DNA from 3 places in the Bacillus sp. SORGH_AS_0510 genome. Region 3 is predicted to be linked to each of the others. Evidence: riboswitches for the same ligand, from Rfam matches in the RefSeq annotation. Region 3 holds a riboswitch; each other region holds the start of a gene.
What was found. Region 3 has a riboswitch for S-adenosylmethionine ahead of mtnW (2,3-diketo-5-methylthiopentyl-1-phosphate enolase). Riboswitches for the same ligand answer to the same signal wherever they lie in the genome.
Positions count from the first base shown of each region.

Region 1: another riboswitch for S-adenosylmethionine. It lies ahead of metK (methionine adenosyltransferase); the one in region 3 lies ahead of mtnW (2,3-diketo-5-methylthiopentyl-1-phosphate enolase).
Region 2: another riboswitch for S-adenosylmethionine. It lies ahead of QE429_RS20965 (homoserine dehydrogenase); the one in region 3 lies ahead of mtnW (2,3-diketo-5-methylthiopentyl-1-phosphate enolase).

Region 1 is NZ_JAUTAU010000001.1:1,520,413-1,523,695, forward strand. Features, by position in the region: gene pckA (phosphoenolpyruvate carboxykinase (ATP)) at 1-1,401, opposite strand, end outside; SAM riboswitch class I at 1,587-1,732, shown strand; gene metK (methionine adenosyltransferase) at 2,009-3,211, shown strand.
Region 2 is NZ_JAUTAU010000001.1:4,104,054-4,107,336, forward strand. Features, by position in the region: gene QE429_RS20965 (homoserine dehydrogenase) at 139-1,368, opposite strand; SAM riboswitch class I at 1,464-1,576, opposite strand; gene QE429_RS24560 (hypothetical protein) at 2,021-2,302, shown strand; gene argH (argininosuccinate lyase) at 2,198-3,283, opposite strand, start outside.
Region 3 is NZ_JAUTAU010000001.1:3,700,834-3,704,116, forward strand. Features, by position in the region: partial or broken gene QE429_RS18895 (methylthioribulose 1-phosphate dehydratase) at 1-39, opposite strand, end outside; partial or broken gene QE429_RS18900 (2-hydroxy-3-keto-5-methylthiopentenyl-1-phosphate phosphatase) at 33-705, opposite strand; gene mtnW (2,3-diketo-5-methylthiopentyl-1-phosphate enolase) at 706-1,917, opposite strand; SAM riboswitch class I at 1,994-2,101, opposite strand; gene QE429_RS18910 (pyridoxal phosphate-dependent aminotransferase) at 2,180-3,283, opposite strand, start outside.

The sequences.
Region 1 (3,283 bases), 2.2 Mb from region 3:
AAAGATTTCATCCTTGGTTGTCTCGACATGGTTCAATTCACCTTCAAGTGCAGCTTGAACCATTGCTCTTGTATAGGAGAGCTTCATTCTGCTGCCTACGCCATACTCACCGCCGGTCCAACCGGTATTCACAAGAAATACGTTTGCATTGTGCTCAAGGATTTTTTCACCCAGCATATCAGCATAACGAGTAGCAGGAAGCGGTAAGAATGGTGCACCGAAGCAAGTTGAGAATGTTGCCTCAGGTGAGGTAACACCACGTTCTGTACCAGCAAGCTTAGAGGTATACCCGCTTAAGAAGTGATACATCGCTTGTTCCTTCGTTAATTTTGATATCGGAGGCAAGACCCCAAACGCGTCTGCAGTTAAGAAAACAATCGTATTCGGGTGACCCGCAATACTTGGCACGGCAATATTATCAATGGCATCGATTGGATATGCTGCCCTGGTATTCTCTGTTAACGTGCCATCATCGTAATCTGGAACCCTCGATTCTTTGTTAAGAGTGACATTTTCAAGCACCGTCCCAAAACGAATCGCATCAAAAATTTGTGGTTCTTTTTCCCTAGAAAGGTTGATGCACTTTGCATAGCAGCCTCCCTCGATATTAAAGACACCGTTAGAGGACCAACCGTGCTCATCGTCACCAATCAAACGGCGGTTTGGATCAGCGGATAAAGTCGTTTTACCAGTTCCGGATAGACCAAAGAATAAAGCAACATCTCCCTCAATACCCACATTCGCTGAGCAGTGCATGGAGAAAATATTGTTTTCGGGTAATAAATAATTCATGACTGAGAAAATAGACTTTTTCATTTCTCCTGCGTACTCTGTTCCACCAATAAGAACAATTCTGCGCTCGAAGGAAATAATGATAAAAGTCTCGGAATTAGTTCCGTCGACCTTAGGGTCTGCCTTGAAATTCGGTGCAGAAATCACCGTAAATCCTGGGTCATGTGAAAGCAATTCATCTTCTGTTGGTCGAATGAACAGCTGATGAACAAAGAGATTGTGCCAAGCGAATTCATTCACTACCTGGATTGGTAAGCGGGATTTTTTATCCGCTCCTGCAAATCCTTTAAAAACAAAAATTTCTTCTTGTTGTTTTAAATAATTTAAGACTTTTTGATAAAGTTTCGTAAATACTTCTTCAGATATAGGTTGATTCAACGAACCCCAAGCAATCTTATCCTTTGTGGATTCTTCCATCACAATGAATTTATCTTGAGGTGAGCGGCCTGTATATTTACCAGTTGAAACGCTTACAGCACCAGTCGAGGTTAAAGAACCTTCATTACGGCATAAGATCTTTTCTACTAACTGGGGAACTGATAATTGCACGTGGACATTACTTTCTGATAACAGTTGTTTTAATTCATTAGGACTATGAACAGAATTCATTTACTGCAACCTTCCTTTATCCATTTTTTAATGGTTGTAACATATTAAAAAGTATAACACATTCAATTGAATAATCTATACTAATTAATGAAAAATAGATAGTGAAGATTTAAATTAATTTTCCTTGAAAAATGCATTGACATTGTTCGACAGAGTAGGTTATGATTTACCCTTGAACGGATACTCTCTTATCCCGAGCTGGTGGAGGGACAGGCCCAATGAAACCCAGCAACCTGCAAACGAAAAGTGTGAGAGCGTAGTACACTACAATCAGCAATTTTTGGGCAAAGGTGCTAAACCTGAAGCAAGGCTTCGCCTTGAACGATAAGAGTGAAAGGCACGCAAACTTTTGCTATCAACCTTTCCTCAGAGATGGAAAGGTTTTTTATTTGTAAAAGGAAATCGTGCAACATTATCGCTTCTTTTTATTCCATCGTTAGAATTTACTATAGGGTTTTGAGCAAAATATTGTTCTACTAATAAAAACCCTGTATTTATTTCATACTACTAAGGGAATGAGTTCCGTATCAACCCGAGGTTAAACGGCAAGGTCATTACATACCCACACAGATAACCTCACTTATTTCACTATATAGGAGGAATTCAGATGTCAACAAAACGTCGTTTGTTCACTTCTGAATCAGTAACTGAAGGTCATCCCGATAAGATCTGTGACCAAATTTCTGATTCCATTTTAGATGCTATTTTAGCAAAAGATGCTAATGCACGTGTTGCTGCTGAAACTTCAGTTACAACTGGTTTAGTTTTAGTTGCTGGCGAAATCACAACTTCAACTTACGTGGACATTCCAAAAATTGTTCGTGAAACAATTAAAAGCATTGGTTACAATCGTGCAAAATACGGATTTGACTCCGAAACATGTGCAGTTTTAACTTCTATCGATGAACAGTCTCCAGACATCGCGATGGGTGTTGACCAAGCACTTGAAGCTCGTGAAGGCCAAATGTCAGATGAGCAAATTGAAGCAATTGGTGCAGGGGACCAAGGTTTAATGTTTGGTTTCGCATGTAATGAAACAAAGGAGCTTATGCCGCTTCCAATTTCACTTGCGCACAAGCTTGCACGCCGTTTAACAGAAGTTCGTAAAGAAGAGATTCTTCCTTACCTTCGTCCAGACGGAAAAACACAAGTAACAGTTGAGTACGATGAGAACGACAAACCAGTTCGTATTGATACAATCGTTATCTCCACTCAACACCACCCAGAGGTTACATTGGAGCAAATCCAACGTAATCTTAAAGAGTATGTTATCAATCCGGTTGTTCCACAAGAACTTATCGATGAAAATACAAAATACTTCATTAACCCAACTGGCCGTTTCGTAATTGGCGGACCACAAGGGGATGCTGGTTTAACAGGCCGTAAAATCATTGTTGATACTTACGGTGGCTATGCACGTCACGGCGGTGGCGCATTCTCTGGTAAGGATCCTACAAAGGTTGACCGTTCTGCAGCGTATGCAGCACGTTACGTAGCAAAGAATATCGTTGCTGCTGGACTTGCTGAGAAATGTGAAGTACAGCTTGCTTATGCTATCGGTGTAGCAAGACCTGTTTCTATCTCTGTAGATACATTTGGTACAGGTAAAGTAAGTGAAGATGTATTAGTTGAATTAGTAGAACAAAACTTTGATCTACGTCCAGCTGGTATCATTAACATGTTGAACCTTCGCCGCCCAATTTACAAGCAAACAGCTGCTTACGGACATTTTGGCCGTACAGATGTGGATCTTCCTTGGGAACGTACTGATAAAGCAGACGCTTTAAAAGAGCAAGCAGCAAATCGTTAATAGTATTCGCCACCGGGCGAAATGACCCTAAATAGGGGAGTTGCATTAATTGTAACTCCCTTTTTTATTTTT
Region 2 (3,283 bases), 400 kb from region 3:
TTTTCTCTTTAAAAAAGTAGATCTAGAGCCTGGCTACTTCTACTTTTTCCTTCTTATCTCTGAAAAAAGTAGATCTAGAGCATGGCTTTCGTAAAATGAAAAAAAGAGCCATATAGCTCTTTCATTGTTTGTAGATTCTTATAAAGCCTTAAGCGCTTTTATCTGTTTCACCTTCTCGTATTCTCCTATAATCGGATAATAGATAAGATTATTTTGTTTGGCCAGCAGGGCAATTTCTCTATCTGTCGCTTTGATTACAAACGTTTCATCCGCCACTTCTTCAATCCAAGTAATGGAAGGAGTCCCCTGTTTATGCTTCACTCCATGCACAAGCCACGTTTCCTTCTTGTCACTCTTACTAAACCCCGTTACCGCTTCTTGAGAACACGCATTATTCTGTTTTTCTGGGGAATTTTTACACACATGAACTAAATCCTCAATTACCGCACTCGCTGTAGGAAACATTCCAGCTCCTGGTCCCTGAAGAGTAATCTCTCCAACTATATCAGATTGGACATTTACTGCATTCTGGACGCCTTCAACATGGTAAAAAGGATGTTCTTTACCCACTAGGGCTAGTTTGACAGTTGCATTAATTTGATCACCCAACCTTGTAATACTCGCAATATGCTTAAACCTTAGCCCTGCATTTTCTGCCGCATCAATCAAGTCACTTGTTATTGAAGTAATCCCTTCACGATTAACATCCTGCCAGTTGGGTTCTTTTCCAAAAGCCAGTCTGCTTAAAATCATGGTTTTATAAAAAGCATCAAAGCCCTCCACGTCATTTGTCGGGTCAGCTTCAGCAAAGCCATTCTCTTGTGCTAATACTAACGCCTGAGCAAATGTCTGCTTTTTCTCCCTCATTTCTGTGAGGATAAAATTGGAGGTACCATTGAGAATTCCTCGAATTTGCTTCACACGATTAATGTTTAATAACTGTCTAAGTGTTTGTATAACGGGAATTCCTCCGGCAACAGTAGCTTCAAAACCAACCGAAACTTTCTTCTCATCTGCCAGCTCAAGCAGTTCTTTCCCGTGATGGGCGAACATTTCTTTATTCGCCGTAATGATGTGACATCCACGCTCAATCGCTGATTTCAAAAAGGTAAAGGTTGGCTCTTTATCGACGATGGCCTCAATAACTATATCCAGTTGTTTGAGCTTCAGGATTTCTTCAAAGTCTGTAGTAACTAACACATGCTCACTAATGTTTCTTTCCTTTTCCCTGTTCCTGATTAAAATTGCTGTAACTTCAACCTTCTTTCCTAATGCGGCTGCAAGCTCCTCACTGTGTGAATGTATTGTTCGATAGACACCTTCACCAACTGTTCCAAAACCCAGGATTGCCACTTTTATTACAGACACAATCATCCATCCCTTCCCTACACGATTTTTAACATGCGGCTGTTTAATTTTTACAAAGAAAAACCCTCTTCAATAAGAAGAGGGTTGGATTCCTCCTCTTATCTATCAGGTTAAAAAATAACCTGCAGGAATTAGCACCTTTTCAAGGAATACCTTGAAGGTTGCCGGGTTTCATCGGGCCTAGTCCCTCCACCACTCTGGATAAGAGTTTTTATTTGATTTTTCATTTAATTTCCAAGTTATAAAGAGAATTGTAGTTGATGCAGTGTTAAATGTCAATATATTCTTTCAATTGTAACTAACGGACACCACTTGTAAATTTGGCATGTTCTTCTTTTACTAATTTAATAAAATTTTCCTTTTCAAAATCCATACTGGTAATCATTTTGATATTTTGCTCACTGCTTAAGAACCGCCTCACCTTTCTGTTTTGGTGAATGATATAAGCATATCTAACATCCTTTTCGAGTGAAGTGAACCAGTCTTCTTCCCTTAGTCTAATTAAGTTCTTTTCAAATTTCGATTTAGAGAACCGATCAGGTATGAGAAATTCAATGACTTCTCCTGCGATATCAACAAGTAAATCAATGATAAAACCGCTAATGGAAAACCACTCCTTAGAAAAATGATAGATTGTAGATAAATTATCAATTTGTGTAGATATATTATAAAACTGTGTAGAAAAAATGTAAAAGTGTGTAGATATATCGAAGAAACGTGTAGAAAAAAGGCAAAAATGTGTAGATATTTCTCAAAAGCGTGTAGAAATCTCCTACATCCCCCTTTTCACAGCAAAAAGAAACCCACCGTTTGGCAGGTTTCTCACATTTTATCGCTTCAATTTCCCCTCAGCAAGCTCAATTTGCTTCTCCACCTGCTCCGGAGCCGTACCTCCAAAGCTGTTTCGAACGGCAACTACGTGTTCTGGAGCTAAAACCTCGTAAATATCCTCTTCAAATAAAGGACTAAACTCTTGATATTCTTTAAAGCTCAAATCTAGTAAAAACTTATTGGACTGGATCGCATATAGAACAATTTTTCCAATGACCTCATGGGCCTCACGGAATGGTAACCCCTTTGTAACCAGATAATCCGCAATATCCGTAGCATTCGAGAAATCATTGTTAATTGCTTTACGCATCACATCTTTATTAACCGTCATCGTTTCAATCATTGGTGCCAATAGTTTTAAAGATCCTTCCAATGTTTCCACGGTGTCAAACATGCCTTCTTTATCTTCTTGTAAGTCCTTATTGTAGGCAAGCGGCAATCCTTTTAGCACTGTCAAAAGCCCAATAAGGTTGCCATAGGTACGACCTGTTTTTCCACGAAGCAGTTCTGGTACATCCGGATTCTTCTTTTGCGGCATAATGCTTGAGCCCGTGCAGAATGAATCATCTAACTCAACAAACTGGAATTCTTGGCTGGACCAAATTACTAGTTCCTCGGAGAATCTAGAAATATGTGTCATGATTATAGAACCAATCGATAAAAATTCGAGAATAAAGTCACGGTCACTCACGGCATCCATACTGTTTGGATACACGGTTTCGAATCCTAACAGATCTGCTACACGTTCACGGTTGATAGGAAAAGTAGTCCCTGCTAACGCACCAGAACCAAGTGGAAGCCAGTTAACACGTTTTAGACTATCAATCAGTCTTTCCTTATCACGTTCAAACATCCAGAAATAAGCCATTAAATGGTGAGCAAACGATACTGGCTGCGCACGCTGGAGATGAGTATAGCCTGGAATTAAGGTTTGGACATGTTCTTTTGCCTGCTCGATTAAAGCTCCCTGAACATCTTCGATCAATTTAATCAGTTCCGTTGTTTTTGTTCTTAAATAAAGATGCATATCAGTAGCTACTTGATCATTCCGGCTTCGGCCCGTATGGAGTTTACCGCCCACCTG
Region 3 (3,283 bases):
CTTAATATCGGCTAATTCTGCCCATCTTTCCTTTAACATAGTTCACCCACCTCAATTCTTTTATTGATTTCCTCGATACAATCGAAGAAAGTATGAAACCCTTGATGGTTAATACCCCATTCCATACATTTTTCCTGAAGCAAATCCCTTGCTAACAACAAAGTCCGCATGTTTAGCCGCCTCTAAATCCGTTACAGAATCGCCAATTACGATTTTGAAACTCTCATTTGGATGGTTCAGTTTACGCATTATACTTGGCTTACAACAACCACAATCATTGTTACAATAGGAATCGCATTCATGCGGCCAGAGAATTTTGATTGTTTCTCCTGAAAAATCCGAATGATTACAATAGACTCCATCAAATGGGGCGTATTCTGCCAAGATTGGATGAACAAAAAAATCTATCCCGCCACTTACAATGTAGAGTGGAATCCCTTTTTCACGCACAAAAGCTACAAACTCCTTGAAACCAGGTCTAATTTTTGCATTTTCGATTGCGAACTCCGTTATCTCTTTCTTCTTATCACTAGGTAATAAGGAAAATAATTTCCCTACACCCTCATTAATGGAAATCTGTCGCGATAGAATTAAATCCTTAATTTCCACCCATTCGGGAGGAGCAAATTTTTTCATTATGGCAATGATGTTATCACTTTCAGTAACAGTCCCGTCAAAATCACAATAAATAACCGGCTTTGCCATCTATACCGTCACCTCAGCATTTCCCCATAGCTTTAGCGCAGTTTTTAGTTCATCATACTGTTTAGCCCCTTCTGCTAATGTCAATCCTCGCAGATTTGCATCAACAGCTTGGCGGAAGGCAAGACCTCCCCCACGAGCACCATCTGGATGACCATGAACGCCGCCACCTGCATTTATCACTGAGTCAATACCAAAATCACGGATTAACAAGGAAACCAATCCAGGATGAATTCCTGCTGATGGTACTGGAAATGCCTTTTTAAAAACATCCTCTATTGTCAATTCACTTGCAATTGAAAGGGCCGCAGTTTTCTCTAGCGCAACCGTTCCGTATGGTGATGGGAAAAGGGATAAATCAGCACCTGCATAACGAAGCAACTTCCCGAGAAGCAAGGAATGGGAAAGGCCAAATTCCGGCGAAGAGGTCAATGCCCCGCTAACAGCAGGATGAGCCATTAACGGCAACCCAATTTCATTGTCCTCTCTCAACTCTTGTAGAACATCCAATCCATAAGAGAACACATTAAATAATAATAAATCGGCACCAAGTTCAGCGGCCTTTTTTGCCTTATTCTTCAATTGTGATGTTCTTCCTGTTAGGTTTACTGCATATAGGGTTCTGTGCCCGGTTTCTTCATGGACCTCTCTTAAGACTTGTTTCCCCGCTGTTATTCTTTGCTCAAAAGGAGTAAGCGCGTTTTCAAATAGGATTTCATCGTCCTTGACTAAATCCACTCCACCTAGAGCTTGTTGCTTTAACTGCTCTGCTAAAAAGTGAATATCCTTACCAAGCACTCCTTTAAAAATGCTCATAACTAGTGGTCTATCATAAACGTTTATTTTTTCTCGAATCCCTTCGATACCGAATCTAGGACCAGGGAAATGACTTTTTAAGACATCATCAAACTGTAAATCTAGTAATTTTATTTTTCCATCTAGTGATAATTTTCCGAAAACAGTGGTTAGAATCGCTGGTAAATCATTAGAGAAATTTAGGGTTGGATAAGCAATTCGTATAATCGCCTGACCCTCTTTTTCCCAATCTTTCCCCTCAATGGAAACGACTCTGCCCTTATGCTTACGCAGTTGGTTTTGTTCGAGTTCAGGAAGGTTGGTCCAAGAACCAACGGTTAATCCAAGGGCTATTTCCTCGGCTTTTTTTTCAGGATTATTTTCATCATGTACAAGATATGTAGCAATAATTTCAGTCATTCTTTTCAACTTCCCTTCAAAAAAAACATAAAAAACCTCTTCGAAAAGAAGAGGTTAGCATCAAGAAACTAACATCTTCTCATCTTTCAGCCAGTTGCTGCAAGAATTAGCACCGTGCTTAACTTTAGTTAAGTCGGTTGCCGGGCTTCATAGGGCTTTTCCCTCCACCTGCTCTTGATAAGAAAACGATTCGTAATTATTCACATTTTTAAGTTGTAAAACTTTATTTTGGATTATCGCAAGAAAAAAAACATTTGTCAACCTATTTTTTGAACATTTCTAAACAACTAATTCTTCTGACAGCTTCAGCCAACCGATCTTCGGATGATAATAACCCTACACGAACAAAGCCCTCACCGAATTCACCAAAACCAATACCAGGTGCAACCATAATGTGTGCTTGGTCAAGCAGGATTTCAGCAAATTGTGCGGATGTGTACCCGTCTGGTACCTTAAGCCATGCAAAAAAAGACCCGTTAGGCGCTTTCACATCCCACCCAATCGAACGTAGACCGTTAATTAACACACCTTTTCTGCGTTCATACAGTTCGTTTAATTCTTTTACACAATCTTGAGACCCAGTTAAGGCAGTAGCTGCTGCTTCCTGAACAGCTCCAAATATACTTACATAAAGATGATCCTGAAGAAGTTCAATCGCTGAAATCACACTCTCATTCCCCACAGCAAAACCAACACGCCAGCCCGCCATATTATAGGTTTTAGATAGTGTGTAGATCTCGATTCCTACTTCTTTTGCCCCTTCGGTTTCTAGGAAACTGATTGGTCTATGACCGTCGAAACCGATGGCACCGTAAGCAAAATCATGAACAACACAAATATTGTGATCGTTTGCTAGTTTCACTGTTTCTATGAAAAATTCTTCAGTGGCAACAGCACCAGTAGGATTATTAGGGTAATTCAGAAACATGACCTTTGCTTTTGATAACGTATCGGAAGAAAGTTCGTTGTAGTCAGGTAAAAATGCATTTTTCTCCCTCAATGGCATTGTAACCATGTCTGCTTTTGCCAGTGCAACCCCCGACCAATAATCCGGATAGCCAGGATCGGGTACAAGAATGGTATCACCCGGATTTAACAAACATTGAGGAATCTCCACAAGTCCTGCTTTGCCCCCAAAAAGGATAGCCACTTCCTTATCAGGATTGATCGTTACGCCATACTCTCTAAAGTAAAAATCAGCTGCAGCCTGCTTTAAATATCTATGCCCCTGAAACGGAGAATATTTATGATTGATCGGGTTAGCTGCCGCCTCCTGTAATTTGGACACGATATGTTCCGGTGTTGGCTGATCAGGGTTTCCTTGTCCTAAATTTATAACGTCATGCCCTTCGGCAATATACTCACC